3 regions of the Pseudomonas sp. TE3786 genome follow, and region 1 is predicted to be linked to each of the others. Evidence: predicted binding sites of a transcription regulator. Region 1 holds the regulator's gene; each other region holds the start of a gene.
What was found. The regulator FliA, encoded in region 1, starts transcription of late flagellar genes. The targets are predictions, from matches to a motif close to CTAAAGTTTNNNNNNNNNNNGCCGNTAA.
Positions count from the first base shown of each region.

Region 2: a site for FliA is predicted at 2,030-2,057, ahead of ACVW0Y_RS01030 (methyl-accepting chemotaxis protein). Genes of this name have one in related genera too.
Region 3: a site for FliA is predicted at 2,588-2,615, ahead of ACVW0Y_RS09685 (methyl-accepting chemotaxis protein). Genes of this name have one in related genera too.

Region 1 covers NZ_JBSRZF010000005.1:159,945-163,949, forward strand. Annotated here, with positions in the region: gene flhF (flagellar biosynthesis protein FlhF) at 1-1,195, shown strand, start outside; gene fleN (flagellar synthesis regulator FleN) at 1,306-2,145, shown strand; gene fliA (RNA polymerase sigma factor FliA) at 2,142-2,888, shown strand; gene ACVW0Y_RS08215 (chemotaxis response regulator CheY) at 2,973-3,347, shown strand; gene ACVW0Y_RS08220 (protein phosphatase CheZ) at 3,367-4,005, shown strand, end outside.
Region 2 covers NZ_JBSRZF010000001.1:225,105-229,109, reverse strand. Annotated here, with positions in the region: gene ACVW0Y_RS01035 (chemotaxis protein CheW) at 1-205, opposite strand, end outside; gene ACVW0Y_RS01030 (methyl-accepting chemotaxis protein) at 214-1,836, opposite strand; gene ACVW0Y_RS01025 (DUF3077 domain-containing protein) at 2,121-2,369, opposite strand; gene ACVW0Y_RS01020 (autotransporter domain-containing protein) at 2,936-4,005, shown strand, end outside.
Region 3 covers NZ_JBSRZF010000006.1:210,130-214,134, reverse strand. Annotated here, with positions in the region: gene ccoN (cytochrome-c oxidase, cbb3-type subunit I) at 1-194, opposite strand, end outside; gene ACVW0Y_RS09690 (alpha/beta family hydrolase) at 243-935, shown strand; gene ACVW0Y_RS09685 (methyl-accepting chemotaxis protein) at 992-2,557, opposite strand; gene acnA (aconitate hydratase AcnA) at 2,748-4,005, opposite strand, start outside.

The DNA of each region.
Region 1 (4,005 bases):
GCCGATGATTCCTGCCCGTCAGCCCAACCCTGAGCTGGAAGTCGAGCTGCGTCGCACTCAGTCGATGCTGGTGTCGGCCCATGCCGATCTGGCTAGCCGCGTGTCTGGTGAAAAAATGAAAGACGGCCAGCTGTTCGCCAACGAGTCCATCGTTGCGCCTGAGCTGCCGGCATCCTTTGTCCGCCCGGAGCGGCCAAAACCTGCCGCGGCGGTGGCTCCGGCTGCAGAACCGGTACGGGCGGTGGCAACCGACCAGCGCAGCCTGGATGCCATGCGCTTTGAATTGAATGGCCTGCGGGAGCTGATTGAAGTGCAACTGGGCTCGATGGCCTGGGGGCAGATGCAAAGCCGTCGTCCGCAACAGGCGGCCCTATGGCGTCGTCTGCAGCGCATGGGCCTGCCGGCCGAGCTGTCGCGGGTGCTGCTGGAGCGCGTCAGCAAGGTGGCGGAGCAACGTCAAGCCTGGCGCATGATCCTCGCCCACCTGGCCCATGCGATTAAAACACCGAAGGTCGAGCCACTGGAGGAGGGGGGCGTGATTGCCCTGGTGGGCCCGGCTGGGATGGGTAAAACCACTACACTGGCAAAAATGGCCGCCCGTTATGTGCTCAAGTACGGCGCGCAGCATGTCGCGTTGGTGAGCATGGACAGCTACCGTATCGGTGCCCAGGAACAACTGAAAACCCTGGGGCGGATTCTCAATGTGTCGGTGACTCAGGTAGATCCGGGGCAGTCTCTGACCCAGGCGCTGGAGCCGCTGGCGCGCAAACGTGTGGTGCTGATCGATACCGCCGGCTTGCCAGGTAGCGATCCGGCCCTGCACATGCAGTTGGAAACCTTGGCCGGTCGCGGGGTCAAATCGAAAAATTATCTGGTTTTGGCCGCTACTAGCCAGAGCCAAGTGCTCAAGGCCGCCTACCATAGCTATAAGCGCTGCGGCCTGAGTGGCTGTATCCTTACCAAGGCCGATGAAGCGACCAGCCTGGGTGAAGTATTAAGTCTGGCTATAAGCCAGCATCTACCGGTAGCCTATCTGGCAGACGGTCCACGGATTCCGGATGATTTGCATGTACCACGCAGCCACCAGTTGGTGAGCCGGGCAGTGAGCCTGCAGGCGCCACAGGATCCCAGCGAGGATGCGATGGCCGATATGTTCGCCGGGCTGTATCAGAATCCGGCGCGCCGAGCAGGCTGAACAGCCAGGTCAGCGTTCGAGCAATAAAGTTTTCAGGCGTTTCGGTCGCCCTCTAAGGGCAACCTGAACGTAACCAGCCAAGTGGCCCCAGTCGAAGCTAGACAAGGTGTGTGGATAACATGGGTATGCATCCCGTACAGGTGATCGCGGTGACCGGCGGCAAGGGTGGCGTCGGCAAGACCAATGTCTCGGTCAATCTATCCCTGGCCCTGGCTGATCTGGGTCGGCGAGTGATGCTGATGGACGCCGACCTGGGCCTGGCCAACGTCGACGTGCTGCTGGGGCTGTCGGCCAAGCGCACGCTGGCGGACGTCATCAGTGGTGAGTGCGAATTGCGTGATGTGCTGCTGCAAGGTCCGGGCGGTATCCGTATCGTGCCGGCGGCGTCCGGCACCCAGAGCATGGTGCAACTCACGCCCATGCAACACGCTGGCCTGATCCAGGCGTTCAGCGATATCAGTGACAACCTCGATGTATTGGTGATCGACACCGCCGCCGGTATCGGCGATGCGGTGGTGAGCTTTGTCCGTGCGGCCCAGGAAGTGATTGTGGTGGTGTGCGATGAACCCACCTCCATCACCGACGCCTACGCGTTGATCAAACTGCTCAATCGCGACCACGGCATGAGCCGTTTCCGCGTGCTGGCCAACATGGCCCACAGCCCGCAAGAAGGTCGCAACCTGTTTGCTAAGCTGACCAAAGTGACTGATCGTTTCCTTGATGTCGCTTTGCAGTACGTCGGCGCAGTGCCTTACGACGAATCGGTACGCAAGGCGGTGCAGAAGCAACGCGCAGTTTATGAGGCCTTCCCTCGTTCCAAGTGCGCTCTGGCCTTCAAGGCTATCGCGCAGAAGGTCGACACCTGGCCGTTACCAGCCAATCCGCGCGGACATCTGGAATTCTTCGTGGAGCGTCTGGTCCAGCAACCGCTTGCTGACACGGCCGTATGACATCAGGCAATGGGCTCCGTATGTATAGCAAGGCACAGGCGCAGGACTCCCAGCACCAGTTGATCGAGCGTTACGCCCCACTGGTCAAACGCATCGCCTACCACTTGCTGGCACGTCTGCCAGCCAGTGTGCAGGTGGAAGATCTTATCCAGGCCGGCATGATCGGCCTGCTCGAAGCGTCGAAAAAATACGACTCCACCAAAGGTGCCAGTTTCGAAACTTTCGCCGGCATTCGCATCCGCGGATCTATGCTGGATGAAGTGCGCAAAGGCGACTGGGCACCTCGTTCGGTGCACCGCAACAGTCGCATGGTCAGCGACGCGATCCGAAAAATTGAAGCCAGAACTGGCAGAGACGCTAAAGATCAAGAAGTTGCGGCCGAACTCCAATTGAGTCTCGAGGATTACTACGGCATTCTTGGCGACACTTTGGGCAGTCGCCTGTTCAGTTTCGACGACCTTCTTCAGGACGGCGAACACACAGGTCTGCGCGAAGACGCTGGCGTTACCCACTTCGAGCCTTCGCGCGATCTGGAAGATGAACGTTTCCAATCGGCATTGGCAGCGGCCATTTCCGGACTGCCGGAGCGCGAACAGTTGGTGTTGTCGCTGTATTACGACGAAGAACTGAATCTCAAGGAAATTGGTGAAGTGCTGGGGGTCAGCGAATCGCGGGTCAGCCAGTTGCATAGCCAGTGTGCCGCTCGTTTGCGTGCACGCTTGAGCGAGTGGCGCGCTAGCTGAGCGGTACTGCCAGTTTCTCGATTCAACGCGCATCCAGGTGCTGGGTGCGTTTAGGACTGTACGGAGGTCGACTTGGACAAAAACATGAAAATCCTCATCGTTGACGACTTCTCAACGATGCGACGGATCATCAAGAACCTCTTGCGCGACTTGGGATTCACCAACACCGCTGAGGCAGATGACGGGACTACTGCTCTACCCATGCTGCATAGCGGCAGCTTCGACTTTCTCGTGACTGACTGGAACATGCCGGGTATGACCGGTATCGACCTGCTCCGCGCGGTGCGTGCCGATGATCGTCTCAAGCACCTGCCGGTGCTGATGGTTACCGCCGAAGCCAAGCGCGACCAGATTATTGAAGCGGCGCAAGCCGGGGTGAATGGCTATGTAGTCAAGCCGTTCACAGCCCAGGTCCTGAAAGAGAAGATCGAAAAAATCTTCGAGCGTGTTAACGGCTGATACCAGCCGTGGGGGCATTATGGCGCACGACGATCTACCCATGGGCGACCTTGAGTCGTCCTTAAAATCCAATGCCCGCGAGCTCGTTGAGAGCCTTGAAAAAGGTAATTTTGGCGACGCGGTGCAGCTTATCCACGAGCTCAATAAAGTTCGTGATCGCGGGCTTTATCACGAGGTGGGAAAACTGACGCGTGAGCTGCACAACGCCATCGTCAACTTTCAGCTCGACCCCCGTGTACCTCATGCCAAGGAAGTGTCGCAGATCACCGATGCCACCGAACGCCTGAACTATGTTGTGACCATGACCGAGAAAGCGGCTAATCGCACCATGGATCTGGTGGAGCAGAGCGCGCCGCTGGTGAATGACCTGCATTCCGAAGCTGGCACGTTGAGCGCTGATTGGAGCCGTTTTATGCGCCGCGAGTTGGGCGCTGAGGCATTCCGCGAGTTGGCAAAACGTATCGAGTTGTTCTTGGCTAACAGCGAGCGTGATAGCGCCAAGTTGTCCGGCCACCTCAACGACATTCTGCTGGCGCAGGATTACCAGGACCTCACCGGTCAGGTAATCAAGCGGGTTACCCAGTTGGTTACCGAAGTGGAAGGCAACCTGCTGAAACTGGTGCTGATGGCCAGTCAAGTCGATCGTTTTGCCGGTATT
Region 2 (4,005 bases), on a different contig from region 1:
AGAGATCGAGCACCGGCACCAGATGCCCGCGAAAGGCAAATACCCCGGCCACCCAAGCGGGCGCACCGACAATGGTTTTCACCGGCACCCGCGGCAACACCGCCACCACCTCGCGGGCGGCCAGGGCATAGCGCTCGGGGCCTAGGGAAAACAACAGGTACAGCGGCGCCTTGGGCCCGCGCGCCGGTTGCAGCTCGATGCTCATCGCCGGCCTCAGACCTTGAAGCTCGACACGCCGCTACGCAGGCTGCCGGCCACCTGATTCAACTCCTCAATGGCGAAACTGGCCTGACGCAACGACTCCACCGTCTGCCCCGTGGCCTCGCCCAACTGCGTCAGCGCCTGGTTAATCTGCTCGGCACCGGTAGCCTGGGCCTGCATGCCCTCGTTCAGCACCACCACACGCGGGGCCAGCGCCTGCACCTGGTCGATGGTTTGCGACAACTGCTCGCCCACCTCCTGCACCTCGCTCATGCCACGGCGCACCTGCTCGGAGAACTTGTCCATGCCCATCACCCCGGCCGATACCGCCGACTGGATTTCCCGCACCATCTGCTCGATGTCGTAAGTGGCCACGGCAGTCTGGTCCGCCAGGCGCCGCACCTCGGTGGCCACCACCGAAAACCCGCGCCCGTATTCGCCGGCTTTTTCCGCCTCGATAGCCGCGTTCAGCGACAGCAGATTGGTTTGGTCGGCCACTTTGACGATGGTGGTCACCACCTGATTGATGGTGCTGGCCTTCTCATTAAGGATGCCCAGCTTGGCATTCACCAACTCGGCGGCCCCCATCACCTGGCGCATGGTTTCTTCCATACGCAGCAGCCCCACCTGGCCGGCGCCGGCCAGAGCCGAGGCTTGCTCGGCGGAATAACTCACCTCGCCCATGGTGCGCACCAGATCCCGCGAGGTGGCGGCAATTTCCCGCGAGGTGGCACCAATCTGCGTGGTGGTGGCGGCGGTTTCGGTGGCCGTGGCTTGCTGCTGTTTGGACGTGGCGGCGATTTCGGTCACCGCAGTGGTTACCTGCACCGCCGAGCGCTGCGACTGCGACACCAGCGCAGTAATGTCATCGACCATGGCATTGAAGCCGCTCTGTACCGCGCCGAACTCATCGGCACGCACATTATTGAAACGGGTGGTGAGGTTGCCGGTGCGCATCACCGTAAGAATCTGCGCCAGATGGTTCAGCGGGCCCATGATCGCCCGCATCAACACAAAGCCGCTGATCAACGCCACCGCAATCACCAGCAGCACCGACAGCAGCATGCTCACCTTGGCCCCGGCCGCCTGGCTGGCGATGCTGGTGGTGGCCACATCGGCGCGGTCCTTGTTGTACTGCACCATCTGCAGCAACTGCTCGCGGCCCTTGGCCCACACCGGGCGCAGGTTCTCGTTCAGCGCCTTACGGGCATCCAGCGGACGGCCTTGCTGAAAGTCTTCCAGCACCGCGGCAAGCAGCGTATTGAACTGCTCACGCTGCTTGAGAAAGTCCTCCAACGCGGCTTTATCGGACTCATCAACAATCGACTTCTTGTACTCGGCCACCCGCGCCATCAGCTTTTCGTCGTTGATATGGAATTCCTGAAAGGTCGCCGGGCTGATCACCTGCTCATCGGAGAGGCCCACCACCTGCTGGGCGAGGATAAAACTGTCGACCCAACTGCTGCGGATATAGGAGCTGAAATACACCCCGGGCATGGAGTCGTTGGCCACGCTCTTGGCACCGGCCTCGATGGTTACCAGCCGCGAATAGGCCACCGCGATCATCAGAATGACGATGGCAATGATCACCGCAAAACTCGCCAGAATGCGCTGGCGCAGGGTCCAGTTCTTCACACTTCACTCCCCACTGTGAACGGTGCCTGGGCACGGCTCGAGCTACGGCGCCAAGTGGCGCGCCAATGCCGGCGACGCTATGACGATGACGCGCCCTACACAGGCGCAAGCAAATCAAGCGTAGCAGCGGGTAAGCAGATCAACGACTTAACGGGGATATTTACAGCGATTGGTTCAACCTGGGGCTGCTCGCACAACGCCAAAGCGCCGCGATGCTTTTGATCGTGTAGCTTGGGCCGGCCCGTGGTGGGCTTCGCCGAACGCGGACCGACCCAACCTAGGGGTTACGCCTTAACTTTCACCCGCACCGCCACCAGACAGGCCGCCACCAGGGCATTGGCCATTTCCAGCAGGTATTGGGCGGTATTGCGGCCAGCGTCGTTATCCAGGCTGTCGGTCATCAGCAGCCGGGTAACGCCATCCAGCAGGATCACGGTCTGTTCCAGCGCGTCGGTCAGCGGCACGTCGGCATTTACCGCAAACACCGGAACATCATCGGGTACACAGAAGGTTTGGGGTTGGGTGGTTTTCATCACAGCACCTCCCGGTTCAGAACAGGAGGATGGGGGGTAAGGGTATTTGGATAAGTCATAGCGCACCTTAAGATTGAGAAGGGCTGCCAGACATCGCCGTCAAACGAAGGGAGGCAGCTATACGCGGGTTGACGGACCGGGGACAAGGTGCGAAACCCGGCGCACCCGAAGATGCCCCGCGTACAGCCGCCATAAGAAAGAACAATCAGGAGGCTGTGCACCATGTACTTACAGGCCGTCAAACCCGATCGCTGAACCATTCAGCGACGGGCTGAACTATGCCGGCCCAAGGAAAATCCCGACAAGCCAGCTCCCGCCGACAAGCCCGTAGGCAACTAGGCGCACCGGGCGAGCATAGCCCGTAGGAATAATCACGCCAACGCCCACGCGCCACCCCGCTTGCCCGGCACCACCACTGGCTTGAAGCCCCGCACACCGCCGGCACTCAAAGACCTTTCCTACGCAATTGAAAGCACCAATCCCGCCAGCCAGCCGGAACCAAACGACATAAACCCCAGCACCACATTGCCGAAGCTTGCCGCTTCATTTTTCCCGCAGGTGGTGTCATGAAATCCCTTCCGTTTTCCCGCTCCCCCCTCGCCCAGGCGCTCTCCCCCTGGCACCTGATTCCCGCCGCTGTTCTCTCCACGCTCACCCTTCTCGCCGCCCAGCCCGCTGGAGCGGTGATGATGGATTTGGGTAATTTGCCGAACGGTACAGACACCGTGAATGCCACGACCATCAGCGGCGATGGTCAGACGGTGTTTGGGTTGGTCGGGACTCAGCCGTTTCGTTGGACGGCTGACAAGGGGATGAGCACGTTACCGGCGGAGCTTGCCGGCGCGACTATCTACGCAACCAGCAGCGATGGGCGCTATATCGTAGGCGTTTTGAGAGGCCCATTTCGCTGGGATGCCACCAACGGCGTGGTCAAAGTGGGCGATTACACTGACGGCATTGCCGCCAGTGTCAGTGACGACGGTAGCGTGGCGGTAGGCAACGTCTATGCCCCGCCAGGTAACTACACAGCCTTTCGCTGGACCCAGGCAGGCGGCCAGCAACTGCTGGGTACTCTCGGTGGCTCGCAATCCTGGGCGCTTGGCGTAAGTGGCGATGGCACCGTCGTCGTCGGCGAGAGCGACATCAACCGGAGTAACTCCATTAAACATGCCTTCCGCTGGGATATCGCCAGCGGCACCATGACCGATCTCGGCGGCTTGCCGGGCTATACCGACAGTTCCGCCAAAGCCGCCAACCGCAATGGTTCGGTAGTCGTCGGCACCAGCACCTCGGCGACCGGCGACGAAGCCTTTCGCTGGAGCACCACCAAAGGTATGCAGGGTTTGGGCACCTTGGGCGGTACCTCCAGCAGTGCCAGCGATGTAAACGCCGATGGTTCGGTGGTGGTGGGTACCTCCACCCAGGCCGACAATGCCGCCCGCGCCTTCCGCTGGACCGCCGCTTCTGGCATGACCAACCTGGGCGTATTGAGCGGTGCCACCACCAGTGCCGCCACCGGCGTGAGCGACGACGGCCGCACCGTAGTCGGCACAAGCGGCGCTCGCGCCTTTATCTGGAAAGACGCCACGCCAATCGTGCCAGAGGCCGGCCTGCCGGATGCCTACACGCCCATCGG
Region 3 (4,005 bases), on a different contig from region 1:
ATCACGGCGTTGGTATGCAGCGGACGCAGACGCCCGAAGCTGGTCCAGGGCAGGTCGAAGTTCAGTTGTGGCCAGACCAGTTGGGAGGCGATGAATACCCCCAAGCCCATGCCGACGATGCCCCATACCACCGTCATAATGGCGAACTGGCGAACCACCTTATAGTTGTAGGCAGTCGTGGTTGTTGTGCTCATGTCAGGCCCATCCGCGGATTTCTCTAGTTGTTGAAGGCGAGGCGAAGCATGGCGAAACCGACCAGCGGCGATATTGATCTGTATCAAGCGCCTTCAGGCGCTCTGGACGCGCCCTTGTGGCTATGGAGCAGGCCGCAGGACAAGGCGCGGGCGACCCTGATCCTGGCCCATGGTGCCGGGGCACCGATGGACAGCCCGTTCATGAACGCGATTGCCGCGCGCCTGGCCGCGCAAGGCTTGGCTGTGCTGCGCTTCGAGTTTCCCTATATGGCGCAGCGTCGGCTCGATGGCGGCCGCCGTCCGCCCAATCCGCAGGCGCGTTTGCTGGAACATTGGCGGACGGTATATGCCGAGGTGCGCCAACAGGTCGCAGGGCCGTTGGCCATCGGCGGCAAGTCCATGGGCGGGCGGATGGCCAGCTTGCTGGCGGACGAATTGGGCGCGGATGCGCTGGTGTGCCTCGGCTATCCGTTCTATGCGGCGGGCAAGCCGGAGAAACCGCGGGTAGCGCATCTGGCTGAACTGCGCACGCCAACCCTGATCGTGCAGGGCGAGCGGGATGCCTTGGGCAATAAAGAGATGGTGGCGCAGTACGCCCTGTCTGCGCAGATTGAGGTGCTGTGGCTGGCAGCGGCGGATCATGACCTCAAGCCGCTGAAGGCATCGGGGTTTAGCCATGAGCAGCATCTGGATAGCGCGGCGCAGCGGGTTGCCGCATTCACCCACCAGCATCGCGGCTGAAGTCGCTCCTACGGGACCACACAGGCCCTAGGAGCGGCTTCAGCCGCGATTGGCGGTCAGCGGTTAAACCGCTCCACCAACGCCGATTGCCGTTGCGCGGTGATGGTCAGTTCCTTGCTCAGTTGCGCGGTATTCTGCGCTTCGCCGGAGGTCTGGTCGGCCAAGTGAGCAATGGTGGTGATGTTCTGGTTGATCTCGTCGGCCACGGCGCTTTGCTCTTCCGCGGCGGCGGCGATTTGGTCGGCCATGTCGGCGATATTGGCTACGGCATCGCTGATCCCGGCCAGGGCCTGGTCGGCTTGCAGTACGCGCTCAACCCCTTCATCGGCCTGTTTGCGGCCGATTTCCATGGTCAGTACGGCTTCTTCGGCGGTGCGTTGCAGCTTGGCGATCAACTGGTGGATCTGCCCGGTGGATTCCGCCGTGCGCTGGGCCAGCGAACGCACTTCATCGGCCACCACGGCAAAGCCGCGGCCCATTTCACCGGCACGCGCAGCTTCGATGGCGGCGTTAAGGGCGAGGAGGTTGGTCTGGTCGGCGATGCCTTTGATCACGTCCACTACGCCGCCGATTTCATTGCTGTCCTGGGCCAGGCGGGTCACGGTTTCACCGGTTTCACCCACCGACACCGACAGGCGCTGGATGGCGTCGCGGGTTTCGCCGGCGATGGCGCGGCCCTGGCCGGTCAGGCGGTTGGCCTCCTGGGTGGCGATGGCGGTGCGTGCCACGTTGCTGGCCACTTCCAGGGTGGTGGCGGCCATTTCGTTGACGGCAGTGGCCACCTGTTCGGTTTCCACCCGCTGACGCTCCAGGCCCTTGGAGCTGTTCTGCGCCAGGGTGTCGGCCTGACGGGCTTGTTCGGTCAGGTGTTCGGCGCTGTCCTGCAGACGGGTCAGGCAGGTTTTCAGGCGCGATTCCTGGCTGAGCATGGCCATTTCCAGACGCGCCTGAGGGCCGCGGCTGTCGGTGTACATGGTGGCGATCAGTGGGTCGGAGTTGCTTTGTTCGGCCAGGCGCAGCAGACGGCGGATGCCCCGTTGCTGCCAGTTCAGGCCGATCAGACCCAGGGGCACCGAGAGCGCGGCAGCCAGCAGAAAGCCCCAGTGCGAATCGAGCCAGATGCCGACCATAAACCCGACCTGGCTGAGCAGAATAAAGGGTGCCCAGTTCTGCAGAATCGGCAGCCAGAAGTTGCTCGACGGTATGGCCGCCTTGCCACTGTTGATGCGTTGGTACAGCGCTTCGGCGCGGCGAACCTGTTCAGCGGTGGGCTTGATGCGCACCGATTCGAAACCGATTACCTGGCTGTTTTCCAGTACCGGCGTGACGTAGGCGTTGACCCAGTAGTGGTCGCCATTCACGCAGCGGTTCTTGACGATGCCCATCCACGGTCGGCCCGATTTCAAGGTGGTCCACATATGCGCAAACACCGCCGGCGGCACGTCGGGGTGACGAACCATATTGTGCGGTGAGCCAATCAGTTGCTCGCGGGTGTAACCGCTGATATCCACGAACGCATCGTTGGCGTAAGTGATTTCGCCCTTGAGGTCGGTGGTGGAGATCAGACGCTGCTGAGCGGGGAAGGTACGTTCACGTTGGGTGACGGGCTGATTGTTGCGCATGGGGCTGTATCCGTAATGTCCGTGCCGTTCTGATCGGCCGCTGCCGAGCAAAGTTGAGAAGAAATTTCTGACGTCAATATTTCCACGCAGTGTAACCAGATTTGAACTGGCGCACAGTTTTCAAGGCCGTAGGCTCAACCCGCCGGCAACCCAGGCTCTTCCAGAGGCCGCCGGTCAGAGCCTTCGCAGGTTACCCAGCGATCAATTGTCGCAGCACGTAATGCAGGATGCCGCCGGCGCGGAAGTACTCCACTTCATTCAGCGTATCGATGCGGCACAGCACCTCGAACTGCTCCTGTTTGCCGTCTTCGCGGGTCAGCGTCAGCGGTAACTGCATCAGCGGTTTCAGTTCGACGTTGTCCAGACCGCCGATGCTCAGGGTTTCCTTGCCGGTGAGGCCAAGGGTCTTGCGGTCCTGACCATTGCCGAACTGCAACGGCAGTACGCCCATGCCCACCAGGTTGGAGCGGTGGATGCGCTCGAAGCTTTCCGCCAGCACCGCCTTTACCCCGAGCAGGTTGGTGCCTTTGGCGGCCCAGTCGCGGGACGAACCGGTGCCGTATTCCTTGCCGGCAATCACCACCAGCGGTGTGCCTTCCTGCTGATAACGCATGCTTGCATCGTAGATCGCCAGCTTCTCGCCGCTGGGTATATGCAGGGTGTTGCCGCCTTCTTCGCCGCCGAGCATTTCATTGCGGATACGGATATTGGCAAAAGTGCCGCGCATCATCACTTCATGGTTGCCGCGCCGTGAGCCATAGGAATTGAAGTCCTGGGCCTGCACGCCTTTTTCCTGCAGGTAGCGTCCGGCCGGGCTGCTGGCTTTGATATTGCCGGCGGGGGAGATGTGGTCGGTGGTCACCGAATCACCGAGCAGGGCAAGAATGCGCGCCCCGGCGATATTGCCTATTTTCGGCGGTGCCTCGGTGATGCGTTCGAAGAACGGCGGGTGCTGGATATAGGTGGAATCGGCCTGCCACTCATAGGTATCGGCATCCGGCACCTGGATGGCTTGCCACTTGTCATCGCCAGCGAAGACCTCGGCGTACTCCTTATGGAACATCTGGGTGTCGACTTTCTGAATGGCCTCGGCGATGTCCGCTTGGCTGGGCCAGATATCGCGCAGGTACACAGGTTTTCCGTTTTTATCCGTACCGAGCGGGTCGGCGCTGAGGTTGATCCGCACGGTACCGGCCAATGCGTAGGCCACCACCAGGGGCGGCGAGGCCAGCCAGTTGGTTTTCACCAGTGGATGGACGCGACCTTCGAAATTGCGATTGCCGGAGAGCACCGAGGCCACGGTCAGGTCCGACTGCTGAATGGCTTTTTCGATGGGCTCGGGCAGCGGCCCGGAGTTGCCGATGCAGGTGGTGCAGCCATAACCCACCAGATCGAAGCCGAGGGCGTCGAGGTACTGAGTTAGGCCGGCGGCGTTGTAGTAGTCGGTC